Regions from separate parts of the Fictibacillus sp. NRS-1165 genome, predicted to be linked through region 2. Evidence: a T-box and tRNA genes for the amino acid it is inferred to sense, from the RefSeq annotation. Region 2 holds a T-box; the other holds one or more tRNA genes.
The links. A T-box is a leader RNA that pairs with one kind of tRNA and senses whether it is charged. The one in region 2 lies ahead of alaS (alanine--tRNA ligase), so its partner is inferred to be a tRNA-Ala.
Positions count from the first base shown of each region.

Region 1: it has a tRNA-Ala gene. The T-box ahead of alaS (alanine--tRNA ligase) is inferred to sense a tRNA for this amino acid. The anticodon was not compared.

Region 1 is NZ_JBDPNU010000030.1:20,762-28,695, reverse strand. It holds gene ABHN01_RS15000 (glycosyltransferase family 2 protein) at 61-1,419, shown strand; partial or broken gene ABHN01_RS14995 (Lrp/AsnC family transcriptional regulator) at 1,574-1,886, shown strand; tRNA gene ABHN01_RS14990 (tRNA-Ala) at 2,125-2,200, opposite strand; gene ABHN01_RS14985 (hypothetical protein) at 2,389-2,667, shown strand; gene ABHN01_RS14980 (spore coat protein) at 2,680-3,018, shown strand; gene ABHN01_RS14975 (glycoside hydrolase family 3 protein) at 3,235-5,322, shown strand; gene ABHN01_RS14970 (exo-beta-N-acetylmuramidase NamZ family protein) at 5,336-6,595, shown strand; gene nagA (N-acetylglucosamine-6-phosphate deacetylase) at 6,703-7,902, shown strand; gene nagB (glucosamine-6-phosphate deaminase) at 7,889-7,934, shown strand, end outside.
Region 2 is NZ_JBDPNU010000082.1:26,515-34,448, reverse strand. It holds gene alaS (alanine--tRNA ligase) at 1-2,281, opposite strand, end outside; T-box leader at 2,381-2,598, opposite strand; gene ABHN01_RS23820 (AI-2E family transporter) at 2,625-3,737, opposite strand; gene ABHN01_RS23815 (hypothetical protein) at 3,794-3,958, opposite strand; gene ABHN01_RS23810 (hypothetical protein) at 3,995-4,192, opposite strand; gene ABHN01_RS23805 (hypothetical protein) at 4,216-4,686, opposite strand; gene recD2 (SF1B family DNA helicase RecD2) at 4,731-7,031, opposite strand; gene ABHN01_RS23795 (tetratricopeptide repeat protein) at 7,057-7,698, opposite strand; gene mnmA (tRNA 2-thiouridine(34) synthase MnmA) at 7,796-7,934, opposite strand, start outside.

The DNA of each region.
Region 1 (7,934 bases), on a different contig from region 2:
AGTATTTTCACATACCAATTATATTATATTGTTAAAATATGTTGGGTAGGTGGGTTTTTTTTGGATTTTATTTGGTTCTTTTTTATCTTTATATCGATTGCGTTTCCTTTTATTCATTCTATTCATTGTTTACCTTTATTTAAAAAACGAAATTCCGAATCGAAACAGATGATCGAGGAGCAAAAGGGAGTAAGTGTTTTAATACCTTGCTATAATGAAGAAGGAATCATTGAAACTTCAGTCAGCAGTATGAAAACATTATCGTATTCCAAGGCTGAAATTATCTATATTAATGATGGATCGACAGACAAAACGATGTCTTTGCTGCATTCCTTATTAAAACTGACTCCTTGTCTAAAAGCTCATACGAATAAGCTGACTCACAAGGAAGTAAAAATCTGTTACCAGTCTGAGCTCTTTCCGAATATTTTCGTCTTGGACAAATTGAACGGAGGGAAAGCGGACGCACTCAATGCAGGAATAGATTATGCTAGTCAGCCTTTAGTTGTGACCCTCGATGCAGATACAATCTTGACGGACGGAGCATTGCCCGCTGTGAATCAGGCATTTGCAGACGATAGTGTTGTGGCTGCTGGAGGCATGGTACATGTCCTGCAAACAAAAGTTGAGAAACCGATGGATGGTCTATCCTTGCGCGGTGCCAATATGTTGGTACGTGCACAAGCGATGGATTTCTTAAAAGCATTTTACGTAAATAAAGTTTCACTGGCCCGTTTCCGTGCTTTAGCAGTCATCTCAGGTGCGTTTGGTATTTTTACAAAAAAGGCCCTTTTGGATGTAGGCGGATATCGATCAACGGTAGGCGAAGATATTGATATTACATTAAAAATGCATAAGTATATATCCAAAAAGAAAAAAAGGAAGGTTCTTCTCATACCTGACGCAGTTTGTTATACGGAACTGCCTGAGAACTGGAGAGATCTTTTCAAACAGCGGGTGCGTTGGCAAAAGGCATTTGTTGACTGCTTGTTTTACTTCGGTCCATTTTTGTTAAAAACCCTGTTTACCAAGCCTGTTTCCTTCTTTTATTTATTTGAGGGTTTCTTTGCAGGAACTCTTGCCGTTTATATCATGACAGGAGTATTAATTGCTGATAGCATTTCCGGAGAGTTATTTTCATTATCTTTTCTAATGATTTACCTGCTCTATATCCTCGTAATCGGTTTGGTGTATGACATGGTAGCTCTTGGAATGAGTGAGCGATATGGATATGCCTTCCAAGAGGAAGATACGTATCCAATGCTTTTGGTTATTCTCTTTGATATTTTTGTGTATCGATTCATCACGATGTTTGCTGTAATCTTTGGAACGATCGATTACTTCTTCAATAAAAAAAGTTGGAATAAAGTAGCCCGAACAGGACGTCGGTATGAAGTGGATAGTAAAACGGCAGCATAGAAAAGTTATCTTGTGAAAGTGGTTATTCAATGAAAAACTAACCTTGGACAATGATTTCCCTCCTTTTTGGAGGGTTTTTTCTTATTCTGACACAGGAAGAAACTTCCCTTTTTGAAAGACAAGAGTTAGCTGCCATCTCAGGCAGCTTAGTTGGACTGGACAGGCTGCTTCATCCAGGGTTGCGAAGTTAGAGGATAATGGGATTATTGAGGGGTATAGCATTAAAGTCAATCAAGCAAAAATGGGGTATTCTGTTCACGAAATTATACATATTTATACGAAAAGCACGAATCATCAACCTTATTTGTCGTCCATAAAAAACAAGAACAATACGTCATAAACAACTACAAAATCAGTGGAGAAAGTGTTACCTTCTCGAATGCAAATTTCTATCCCATGAAATATTAGATGAATTTTTGACAAGCTTGAGCAATTATGTGGCTATAAAAATAAATAGTGCATCCTAGAAATGGATAATTGTGAATAAATACACTTCAACTAACCGATGCAATAGTTGAAGAATAGTCATTTTCAGGGTTAATACAATGACCACTGAGAAGCGGGGGACAAATAGGAAGGGATTTATGATACAAGAAAAATTGATTTCGGCGACCATTCGGCGACAACTAGGAAGCTTGCTCCAAACTTCATTCTAAAACAAAAATAAAAACCCCTTGTATACCAAGGGGTTTGAAGACATATGTATGGTGGAGACTAGCGGGATCGAACCGCTGACCTTTTGGCTGCCAGCCAAACGCTCTCCCAGCTGAGCTAAGCCCCCACGATGTGTTGCTGACAAGAAAAATTATATAACAGAAGCGGAACGAAAAGCAAGCTTTATTTTAACAATTCTTTCAATGAGATTTTCGAAACGAGATGGGCCTTAATAAGGCTTATTTTATTGGCATAATTTCTCATCAAGTTGGAAAACTAACATGGTAAAATCAAGGAATAAAGGAGGACACATGTATGCAACAGCAGCAACCGAATCAGGGACAAAATCAACAGCAGCCAGTATATCAGCAGCCGCCGAATGTGATCACCGGGAAAGACTTTAACTATTTAACGGACATGCTTTCATGGAATTTGCTTGGGTTTAAGAAGGCGCATTTCGCGGCGGGCCAGTGCCAGGATCAGCAGGTCAGTGCGGCGCTTGAGAGGGCGTGCCACATGCACGAAAAGCATTATCAGCAGATTTTGCAGAAGCTCCAGTCCGGCGGAAGCCAAAATACAAATATGAACCAATAAGGGGGAACGAAGATGAATAACAACCAGAACAAAATTCAAAACCCGGAGTCTCCGGTTCCGAAGACACCTCAGATGAATGACCGGGATTTCCTGAATGATATTCTATCGTATGAAAAGTATATGACCACTTCTTATTCAACAGCGATGAATGAAGCGAGCCATGATGCGTTATACCAGGAGATTCATTCGATTTTCGATGAGACAAAGAACATGCAGCGTGAACTGTATTCGCTCATGTTCCAAAAAGGATGGTACTCGCTAACACTAGAACAGCCGCAGAAGCTGCAGCAGGCGGCCCAGCAGTATGCGGGATACATGTCCCAGTTTCCTCATAATCCGCCCATGCAATAATGCCTTAAAAGCTGTGGAACTTTTTCCTCAGCTTTTTCCTTTATAAGGATTTTTTACCATTCGCTTTGCGGGTAAAATAAACTGGTATAGACAACTAGTCCCATAATCTTAAAAACCTTCTGGGCCTATTGCTTTGTTTTACTAGAAGTCCAAAGGAAACGACAAATTCCTCCAGAAAGATGTATCGTTCATAAAACTAAAGGAGGATAAAATGCTATGAAGAAAAGACTAGTATTTTTTTGTGCGATGGCCTGTATGCTCGTCGTGTCTTCGTTTCTTGGAGCAGTTCCAAAACAAGCAGTTGCTGCAAGCCGGCCCGATCAAAGTGACTTGATCATCTCCAGCAACATACCGCAGGCTATTAAGGAGTTTAACGGTGGTCAAATCCAGCTTCATGCTTTGCATGTAAATAAAAAAGACGGCCATTTTACGGAAACTGAAGCCATGAGATGGTGGTCAACGAATCCGCTGGTTGCCAAAGTAGACCGCAATGGACTTGTAACACTAAAGGGTCATAGCGGCAACACCCATATATTTGTAACAGACGGACGAAGGATCGATCATACACATATCTCCGTAAAAAAACGTAAAGGCAACAAAACTGCGGTAATCCATAAGCAAAATGGAAAAAGGAATAACGTGATCCCAACCGCTGTCAAACACATGACGGTGGAAGAAAAAGTCGGCCAGATACTCATGCCGGACTTTCGTACATTTAATGGTAAGAACGTAACGGAAGTAACACCGGAAATAAAAGCTCTAGTTAAAAAATATCATTTGGGCGGAGTGATCCTCTTCAGAGAAAATGTTGTAACGACGGACCAGACGGCAAAGCTGGTCGCTGACTATCAGGAAGCTGCAGAAAAGAACGGTCTGCTTATCTCCATTGACCAGGAAGGCGGTATCGTGACCCGCTTGCAAAGCGGAACTGATTTTCCAGGCAACATGGCTTTAGGTGCAGCACGCTCACCTGAGTTAGCTGAAAAGGTAGGGAAAGCGATTGGTGAAGAGCTGAACGCGCTTGGGATTAATTTTAACCTGGCACCTTCGCTTGATGTGAATAACAATCAGGACAATCCGGTTATTGGCACTCGTTCCTTTGGAGAAGATCCTCAGCTTGTGTCAGATATGGGGACGGCATACATCAAAGGCTTGCAGTCGACAAACACCGCAGGCGCAGCGAAACATTTCCCGGGGCATGGCGATACAGCGGTTGACTCCCATATTGGACTTCCAGAAGTGCCCTATGACCTTGAACGCTTGAAAAAAGTGGAGCTGTATCCGTTCCAAAAAGCGATGGATGCTGGAGTGGACGCAATCATGACTGCGCATGTCACCTTTCCAAAGGTTGACCCTTCCACGGCTATTTCCAAAAAAGACGGGAGCACCATTGCGATCCCAGCCACACTTTCTCATAAGGTACTGACGGAGCTGATGAGAGACGATATGGGCTTTAAAGGCGTCATTACAACAGATGCGCTGAATATGCAGGCGATTTCTGACCACTTTGGGCCTGTCGACTCTGCCATACGCGCGGTGAAGGCGGGATCGGATATTGTGCTCATGCCTGTAGGCCTGGAAGCAGTGGCCAATGGATTGTATGACGCCGTGAAAAAAGGTGAAATCAGAGAGCAGCGATTGAATGAATCGGTTGAACGCCTACTAACTCTTAAAGTAAAACGATCCATCTTCAAACAAGAGCAGCCGAAAGACGTCAATAAACTCATCGAAAACGCCCAGAAGGTAGTTGGTTCACCAGAACATAAGCAGCTGGAAAAGGAAGCAGCCAATAAATCCATTACTCTACTTAAAAATGATAAAGCTCTTCCGTTAAGTAAAGAGGGGAATGGGCAAGTCGTTGTCATTGGCAACTCCTATGTGGAAGACCTGGCTTCACAGGTGAAACGAGTTTATCCGAACAGTGTCATGATTAAATCGGCAGGACCATCCTTAACTGCTGATCAGCTTCAAACAGTAAAATCGGCGAAAGCTGTAATCGTTGGTACCTACACATCGACCGTAGCCGGACGCGCTCCTGACAGTGCACAAATGAAGCTTGTTAACCAAGTGATCAATGAAAGCAGCTCGCCTGTCATCGGCATTGGCACCCGCAATCCGTATGACATTATCGCCTATCCAAACGCCGATGCCTACATTGCACAGTACAATTTCAAAACGGCGAGCTTTGCCGCAAGTGCAGATACCATTTTTGGCCTAAACAACCCGACAGGAAAACTGCCAGTAACGATCTATAACAGCAACAAGGAAGCACTGTATCCATATGGGCACGGACTATCTTATTAAGGGGTGAAATGAGATGAAAAAATGGTTGAGTGCAGGGATGTTATTTGTTTTGATGATCTCTTTGCTGTCCTCGGCGTTGGCAAAGGATGATAATCATCATAAAAATTCACCGCGGAATTTTAAAACCGGTGTAGAAGTGCTGCTTCAAGACCAACAGGACCTTTTAAAAGGAAAGCGTGTCGGACTCATCACGAATCCGACAGGTGTCGATGGGAAGCTCAACAGTATCGTTGACGCGATGCACAACAACCCGAACTTTGAACTAAAAGCTTTATACGGTCCGGAACATGGGGTTCGGGGAAGTGAGCAGGCCGGCTCCTATGTGGATTTTTACATTGACAAGAAAACAGGGCTTCCGGTATACAGCCTTTATGGGAAAACAAAAAAACCGACACCGGAGATGCTCAATGATATTGATGTACTTGTGTTTGATATTCAGGATGTCGGTACCCGTTTTTACACATACATCTATACGATGGCCTATGCGATGGAAGCAGCAAAAGAAAACAACATTGAGTTTGTGGTGCTTGACCGTCCGAATCCGCTCGGCGGCGAAGCAGTGGAAGGTCCTGTGCTTGAGCCTAAATATGCTACGTTCGTTGGCTTATATCCGATTCCACTTCGCCATGGGATGACGGTCGGTGAACTCGCGATGCTTTTCAACAAGGAGTTCAATATTAACGCTGATCTGAAGGTCGTAAAGATGAAAGGATGGCACCGCTGGAAGACGTATTACGAAACCCCTCTGCAGTGGGTGATGCCTTCACCTAACATGCCTACCGTGGACACCGCATTCGTCTATCCGGGAGCAGGATTGATCGAAGGGACAAATGTATCAGAAGGAAGAGGAACGACGAGGCCGTTCGAAACGATCGGGGCACCGTTCATTGACGGAGACGTCCTGGCCCAAAAATTGAACGAGCTGAAGCTTCCGGGAGTGATGTTCCGGTCAAATTCATTCACGCCAACGTTCTCAAAATTCGCAAATGTACTATCAAACGGTGTTCAAATTCATGTGACCGATTATGGTTCCTATCATTCTGTGGATACAGGGCTCGCGGTTGTAAAAACGATTCATGATCTGTACCCGAACGACTTTCAGTTCAGAGCCGAGAACAGCCAGGGTATTTCGTATTTTGATAACCTGATCGGAAACGGCTGGGTACGGGAAGAAATCGAAAAAGGAACGTCTTTGCGAGAGATCAAAAAGAAGTGGATCCCTGAGCTTGAACAGTTCAAAAAGGTCAGAAAGCACTACCTTCTTTATAAATAAGGTAATAAGACCTATCTTCTGAATAAACTGAATAGTTCGACTGGTATAGACAACTAGTTATAAGCGTGGTACCCTGTGCATAGAGATAATAAGGATGGTGAGTGGAGATGAAACCATTACTGATAACTGGAGGGACTATTTATACAGAGAGTGGTGAGCTGGAAAATGGGTACCTCATTATTAATGGCCAGCAAATAGCAGAGGTGGGTAAAGGAGCTGATGCGTTTAATCGAGAAGATTATGATGTACATGTGCTGCCCGCCAAGTGGTCTGTTGTTCCTGGCATGATTGATCTGCACATTCATGGTGCCGCCGGAGCAGATGTGATGGATGGGACAGTGGAGGCTTTAAAGACGATGGCAGTCACTCTTCCTCAGGAAGGAACAACGAGCTTTCTTGCAACGACGATGACGCAGGGCGAAGATGAGATTGAAAGTGCATTGCAAAACGTCAGGGAGTATATGGGAGAAAACAATCCTCCTGGGGAGGCGGAGATTATCGGCCTTCATTTGGAAGGTCCGTTTATTTCCCCGAAGCGGGCAGGAGCCCAGCCTTTGGACCATATTAAAAACCCGGACGTCGAGCTTTTCCAGAAATGGCAGGAGCTTTCCGGCAATGCTATTAAACTCGTAACCTTGGCACCTGAAGAACCCGGTGGATATGAACTGTCTTCCTATTTAAAAGAAACTGGAGTAGTCGCATCGATTGGCCATTCTGACGCGTTGTATGAGGAAGTTGTGAAGGGCATTGATTCTGGTGTTACACATGCGACTCATCTGTATAACGGGATGAGAGGCCTGCACCACCGGGAACCCGGAGTGGCAGGAGCTGTTCTGCTGCATGATGAGATCACAACTGAAATCATAGTGGACGGCATCCATTCCCGTCCGGAGATGGTCAAGTTCGCTTACCGCAACAAAGGGAGTGAGCGGGTTGTTCTCATTACCGATTCAATGCGGGCGAAGTGTATGGGCAATGGCTTTTATACGCTCGGAGGACAGGGTGTAACGGTCAATGGAAATGAAGCGACACTGGCAGACGGTACGCTGGCCGGCAGCATTTTAAAGATGAAAGATGCCGCCCGGAACATGAGAGAGTTTACCGGATGCTCAACGGAAGACATCATACAGATGACCGCCGTCAACCAGGCGAAGGAGCTCGGTGTTTTTGAACGCAAGGGGAGTTTGTCAGCGGGCAAGGATGCCGATGTTGTCGTGCTGAACGAGGAAAAAGAAGTTATGTATGCCTTCTGCCGTGGAAAACTTTCATATCAGCAGAAGGAGGGCGAAAACCGTGAAAATAATTGAAGTTGCGGATTACAAGGAAATGAGCAGGGTTA
Region 2 (7,934 bases):
CTGCTTCTAAGTTGCCTAATTTGGCGGAGAGGGATTCTTTTTCATGCTGAAGATCACGAACTTGGCTTTGCAGTGCTTCAACCCGATGCGGTACTTCTTTCGTATTCGTTTTCAGCACAGCAGCAGCATTTCTTAGAATCTGAACCTGCTCTTTCATTGCCTGGTAGGCTTCTTGTCCGGTAACTGCTTCAATCCTTCTTGTTCCTGCTCCTATTCCTGTTTCAGAAAGAATCTTGAACAATCCGATTTCAGATGTATTATTGACATGGCATCCTCCGCAAAGCTCGAGGCTGTAATCCCCGATCTTTACCACACGTACCACCTTCCCATACTTCTCACCGAACAGAGCCATTGCCCCCATCGCTTTGGCTTCGTCGATCGGTTTCAACATCTTGTAAACAGTGATCGTCTTCCATATCTTCTGATTAACGATGTCTTCAATGCGCTCCAATTCTTCAGCAGATATACTGCCGAAGTGAGAAAAGTCGAATCTGAGCCTTCCCGGGGCAACTAGTGAACCCGCCTGATTAACATGAGTTCCCAGTACATCCTTCAATGCCTGATGCAGTAGGTGTGTCGCCGTATGATTTTTTACGATTGCCGCACGTTTTTCAGCATCAACCTGAGCAACGACCTCAATTCCCTTGCGCAGGGTTCCTTTTAACACCGTTACAGTATGAAGGTTCTGGCCGTTTGGCGCCTTTTGTACATCCTTCACCTGCAGCTCTGCGCCTTCTGCGATCATGGTTCCCTGATCGGCAACCTGGCCCCCGCTTTCAGCGTAGAATGGAGTGATGTCCAGGATGACCTGGCCTTCTTCTCCTTCGCTGAGGAGGTCGACACGCTCACCGTTTTGAAGAGTTTCCAGCACTTTTGATGTGCTTCTTTCTTCTTCATAGCCGATAAATTCACTGTTTGTTTTAATGTCGCTAAGGACGCCGCCCTGTACTTGCATGGAATCCACATCCTGGCGCGCAGATCGTGCACGTTCACGCTGAGCTTCCATTTCTTTTTCAAAACCGGCAAGGTCCACTTCCATGTTGTGTTCAGCAGCATACTCTTCTGTTAGTTCGAAAGGAAATCCGAATGTATCATACAGTTTAAACGCATCTTTCCCTGCAATCATACTGCTGCCGGATGCCTTTTCTTTTTGGATGACTTCTTCGAGAATGGCCAACCCTTCATTAATCGTTTCATGGAAACGTTCCTCTTCATTCTTGATCACACGCTGAATAAAAGGAACTTTCTCCTTCACGTCAGGGTAAAAATCAATCATGATATCTGCAACAGTCGGAACGAGTTCAAACATGAACGGACGATCTAAACCGATCTGTTTAGCAAATCGGATCGCTCTTCTAATCAGACGGCGAAGAATGTAGCCCCGGCCTTCATTGGAAGGCAGTGCGTTGTCTGAGACAGCGAATGCAACGGTACGGATATGGTCAGCAATGACTTTAAACGCTGTATCCGTTTCCTTGCTTTCTCCATACTTGCTGCCTGAAAGCTTTTCAGTCAGCTGGATGACAGGAATGAATAGGTCTGTATCGTAGTTGGTCGGAACATCCTGGATGACAGAAACCATCCTCTCTAGACCCATTCCAGTATCAATATTCTTTTTCGGAAGCGGAGTATAGGTACCATCCGGGTTATGGTTAAACTCGGAGAAAACAAGGTTCCAAACCTCCAGATACCTGTCATTTTCTCCACCCGGGTATAGTTCCGGATCTTTAGGGTCATTCCCGTATTTCTCTCCGCGGTCATAGAAGATCTCGGTATTCGGTCCGCTTGGCCCTTCGCCGATATCCCAGAAGTTCCCTTCAAGACGAATGATTCGTTCTGCAGGAACTCCTACCGTTTTATTCCAGATTTCAAAGGCTTCATCATCTTCCGGATGAATGGTTACAGAAAGCAATTCAGGATCAAAGCCAATCCATTTAGGATCTGTTAGAAACTCCCAGGCCCATAGGATGGCCTCTTCCTTAAAATAGTCACCAATGGAGAAGTTCCCAAGCATCTCAAAAAACGTGTGGTGCCTTGCTGTGACTCCTACATTCTCAATATCATTGGTTCGGATTGATTTTTGCGCATTTACGATTCTCGGATTCTCAGGAATGACCCTTCCGTCAAAGTATTTTTTCAGAGTTGCCACTCCACTGTTAATCCAAAGTAAAGACGGATCTTCGTGAGGGACGAGTGACGCACTCGGCTCCACACTATGGCCCTTCTCCTGGAAAAAATCAAGAAACATTTGTCTTACTTGAGCAGATGTTAGTGTTTTCATCTTTCCGAGCTCCTTTCTTCATTAAAAAGCGTAAGCGATTTGCACTGCAGCTAAATATTTCGCGCGTTTAAAACAAAAAAACTCCCGTTCCTGATTCGCATCAGGGACGAGAGTTGTTATTCACGCGGTACCACCCTGGTTATGATCTCACTTCATGGGAAATCATCACCTTATGTAAACCGTAACGGGGTTTAACCGGCAGGCATTAACTGCACTCGGGAGTAGCTTTCCGTTCCTCTACCTTTAGAAACCTTTCAGCCAGGGGTCTCCTCTCTATAAAAGAGCTGGAACGTACTTATCTCCATCATCGCTTTGCTATATCTTGCAGTAAGTATAAATCCTTCTAGGGCATTTTGTCAATCTTTGCCGTAAGTCTGTGGTCGCGGATATGAACCAATATGACTTTAAGTATTGAGAACACAGGAACAGCGAGAATCAAACCAAGAATTCCACCGATCTCCCCTCCCGCAAGAAGAGCCAGTATAATCAACGCAGGGTGGATATGAAGGCTCCTCCCAACAATGAGGGGACCTAAAATATTGCCTTCAATAAATTGAAGCACCAGCATGATTCCCGATACAATGAGTACCATCTTAACAGAGATCGTAAAAGCAATGAATACAACCGGGATCGCCCCGAGTATAGGTCCAAAATAGGGAATGACGTCTGTAATGGCAATGATGATGCCTAAAATAATCGGATAGGGCATCCCTGCCAGCCACAGAGCCAGCACAGCGGCTGCCCCAAGCAGACTGCCGACAAAAAGCTGTCCGCGGATATACCCGCCCAATGACCGGTCAATATCCTTCAATAAGTGTATTCCTTCTTTTCTCCACTTATTTGGCGTTATATACCAGCATACTTGCTTGATGCTGTTAATATCCTTAAGAAAATAAAAGACAAGAAACGGAATGATAATCAACACAAAGAAATAATCGACGATTTTCTTTATTGAAGCGATCACATTGGCTGCACTCTTCTCCAGGTAATGTTCGCCGGATTGAATATAATCCTCGATGCGGAGATGGATGGAACGAGGAAGGCGGGAGGTGTGATGATCTACTTCAAGCAGCCAGCTTCGGTACGTTTTTGATATGGCGGGTATATTGGATACGAGCTCCCGTATTTGAAGCACCATATATGGAATGCCTTTGTAAACCGCATATCCGATTCCTCCAAAAAACAGAATATAGATGAGCAGAATCGCAAGCGTCCTCGGCATACCCCAGTGATGCAGTTTTTCAACGAGCGGATGAAGCAGATAGGTGATGAACACCGCAATAAAAAAAGGAATAAAGACCGCTTTTAACGTTTTAAGCACCGGCGTCCAGAAAGGAGAGAGCTTCAGCAGCAGCCAGCCGCAAAGAAATAAAAGGACCAGCAAGGACAGGCGGATGGTCCACTTCATATAATTTTCCCGATGTATGGTAATCACCTCCATCTTTATTGTTGCCACAACCCCTATTTTCATGAAAAAAAGTCCATGCTTTTTTAGCATGGACCTTCATTTCTTTAATAAATGGCTTTTGCCAGTCTCTTGCGCATTTTTCTTACTCTTTTAGAGGATAAAAGGTCATTCATCCCCATTAAGTTCATCCCGTTTTTTCGGGAAGATCTCATTCCGTAGAAAGCTGCCCAGATACCTAGAGCGAGTACGGGTTTAAAAAAGCTGTTCATGTTGTCACCCACCCATTCATTAAGATCGCGTAACATTTATTGTGCATCGGCATTAAAGGATAAATCTTGATCTTCAAAAAGATCATCGAGCGACGTCAGACTGCCATCCTCTTCCACTTGATGAAGGGATAGCATCCCATTAACAATGGACAGTTCAATAAAACAATTCCAGCAATAATACTGATTGATACCAATCTTGCCAATATCCTTGCAGCTGCAGTTCGGGCATTGCATGAGGGGGTCCTCCTTTATAGCACTTATCGTACAAAAAGTGCCTGCTTTCCTATGTTTAACGGCTCATGGGAATAGATGAGAGATCTTCCATCCGTCCAATCGGAAAACAAACCTTTTGTCACTTCAACTGCTACAATCGTGCCCCAATCATGAGAGAAATATACATCCTCAACCACGGCTTCCGTATGACCCTCCTTTGAAAGGAGTGCCTGTCTTACGATACAGCATGGATGTTGTATCATCGTGAAAGTACCCTCTTTACGGGAGGGTATCTTGTACGGTTTGCAGCTGCAAAGCAATACGGAATCCCGGCTGCCCATTTCTGCCGAGGCGAATGGCACAAACTTCTTTCGAAAGGAAAGCTTATTTTCACTTATGATGAAACCAAGCACATTTCCTTTAGAATCAGCCACCACGTCCTGCACCCTGCCGATGGATTTTTGGCTTGCGGCATGCACAGCTCTTCGTCCTTTTAAAAAAGAAAATGTTCGCAAAGTAACCCCCACCCTTCCGAACATTTCTTATCATTCCACGATCTTTATGGGTTCATCCTTGAAACGTTTTCCAAGTTAAACTGGGTGAGCCTTTCCTTGAGCCTTGAATATCTTGCTGATTCATCATTGCGCTGAACTGCAAGCTCAAAGGCTGATTCCTCGCCGCACAGAATCAGAAATTCCCGGCTTCTCGTAATTCCCGTATAGATCAAATTTCTCCTTAGCATTCGGAAGTAGCTTTTCACCACAGGCAGAATGACAATCGGAAACTCGCTTCCCTGAGACTTATGGATGGAACAGCAATAAGCATGAGTAATATGATGAAAATCAGAACGTGTATAAACGACTTCCACCTCATCAAATGCAACCACGAGCTGGTCTTCCTTATCCGTCGTTTCTTTCGCATAGATGATCGATACGATTTCTCCCATGTCCCCGTTATATACATGATCTTCTGGCTGGTTAACCAGCTGCAGGACTTTATCACCGACACGGAACACCGACTGTTGTATGTTCAATTCACGCTTTTGCGGCCCTGGGGGGTTAAAGAGCTCCTGTAGTGATTGATTTAAAATGTCAATACCTGCGTTGCCCTTGTACATTGGAGCCAGTACTTGAATGTCTCGTGCCGTATACCCTTTCTGCCTTGCGTTTTGGCACACTTGTTTAACCACCTCAAGCACTTGCTGCGGCTGGCAGGAAAAGAAACTTCGATCCGCCTTTCTCTGTTTCAGATCATTCGGAAGCATGCCGTTTTTCATATGATGGGCAAGTTCAATAATGGAGGACCCTTCTGCCTGCCTGTAGATATCTTTAAGCTCCACGGTCGGAATGACATTGGCTGCGATCAGGTCCCGCAGCACTTGGCCCGGCCCAACAGACGGCAGCTGATCCTCATCCCCTACGATGATTACCTGAATATTGCCTGGAACGGCCTTAAAAAGGGCATGAGCAAGCCAAATATCAACCATGGACATCTCATCTACAATGAGCAGCTTACCCTCCAACGGATTCTCATCACTATGTTCAAAGCTGGCTCCGCCTTTCCAGCCCAGGAGACGATGAATCGTAAACGCGGGTATTCCCGTGGATTCTGACATCCGTTTGGCTGCTCTCCCGGTCGGCGCAACAAGGAGGACAGGAAATGGCTCGTCTTTTTTATAGGATGAAGGATCCAAAGAGACACCATGCAGTTCTGCATATACCTCAACGATTCCTTTAATTACGGTAGTTTTCCCGGTCCCCGGACCTCCTGTGAGCACCATGACAGGAGAGAAGATGGCAGTCTCGATAGCCTGCTTTTGGGATGGTGCATACTCGATTCCCAGTCGATCCTCCAGATCTCCCAGTGCTTTCAGAAATTCAGAATGAGGAAAAGCGTCCTTATACTCTTCCTGGCCGGCAATGCCTGTCACTGATTCAGCCAGCCCCTTTTCTGAATAAAAAAGGGACGGCAAATAGAGTCTGTCATCCTCCATTACAATCTTCTGTTCATCCCTCAAAGCTTCTATCTCACGAAAAATATCTCCATCGCTTAGCGGTGCCTCCCCATTCGTGAGCAGTTTTTTCACTTCTTCCATCACATGCTCTGAGGGAAGATAAACATGGCCTGCATCCGTTCCCCGCTCTTGAAGGATGTAGAGACAGCCCGCTCTGATTCGTTCAGGATGATTGTAGGACAGCCCAATTCCCTTTCCGAGCTCATCGGCCCGCTGAAAACCAATGCCCTCTATATCATAAATGAGCTGATAAGGATTATTCTGAATGATATGAAGTGCTTCTTCCTTATACGTTTGGTAAATCTTCATCGAGAGCTGAGGCCCTATGCCAAATGGGTTCAATGTCACCATAACCTGTTCAAGCCCCTGATGCTCGATGAGTACGCCGTATAAATTCTTTGCTTTTTCTTCATTTAGATGGGGAATGCCGTTTAGGACATCCGGATTTTCCAAAATTGCAGAAATCGCATTCTCCCCCAGATGATTAACAATTGCTTCTGCAGTTTTTTTGCCGATCCCATGAAACAGGTCGCCTGACAGGTATTGAACCATCCCCTCTTTCGTCTGCGGCATGTCTTTACGGAATTGCGTTACATGATACTGTTTTCCATACTTCGGATGTTCTTTAAAATGCCCGAAAAAAATATACCGTTCGTCCTGATAGAGCGGCGGCAGCGTACCTGTAATGACCGCCTCTTTCTCATCGTAGGATTCGTTCGTCTCATGGACGCGGATTCGAGCGACTGTATACAAGTTATCCTGATTAAAAAAAATCGTTGTCAGCAGTGAGCCTTTTATATATTTCGCCTGTTCATCGAATAAATCGAAAGAAGACTGTTTATCCATCTTTGGTCTCCTGACTTTTTAAAAATTATTGCCTTTTGTTTTCCACGTTCTTTTTCCCATTTGCAGCAAGGTAATGATCGGGCTGAATGCTGAGGGCATGGCTGAATGCTTCTAGGGCAGCGTCCGGTTCATCAAAATAAACATGAGCAACACCAAGATTGTAAAAAGCATCGGCATGTCCCGGATCTTTTTCCGTCACCGTTAAAAAAACGTCCTTTGCCTGTTTAACCTGCTCAAGCTGAGCGAGGCACAGACCATATTGAAAAAGAGATTCTATATCGCTTTCGTTCATTTCGTATGCACGCAGAAAATGCGGAACGGCCCTGATATGTTCTCCTTTTTGGACAAAGCACATTCCGAGCATAAAATGAACGTCGCCTTCCTGTATCCCATTTTGGAGCGCCTTCAGAAAAAACTTTCCGGCTTGTTCAAATCTATCCATCTGATAGAAAGCGATGCCCATACTGTAAACCGCTGCACCAGCCTCCGGATCAAGCTCCAGCGCTTTTTCAAAAAAGACCAAAGCTTTCTCATACTCGTGCACAGCCGACAGCAAGTTTCCATAATTAATATAAGGCACGGGGTTTCCTGGGTCCTTTTCAATCTGCTCTTCCAATGCTTTCGCCGTTTCTTCTAATTTGCCCTTTTTAAAATAGTCCTGTTCCACTGCTTTCCTCCTGAAATCTGTTCTGATTAAAGTATATCAAAGAATGGTTTTCATTAATAAAAAACCAGTCCTTTTCTATACAAAGGACTGGTCTGATTTATAGATAAGAAATAGGTTCCCCGTTTTTGATTACCTCATCAATGGTAGCCCCTCCAAGGCAAACGTCTCCGTCATAGAAGACGACCGCTTGGCCAGGAGTTATAGCCCGCTGGGGTTCATCAAAAACAACCTCAAGG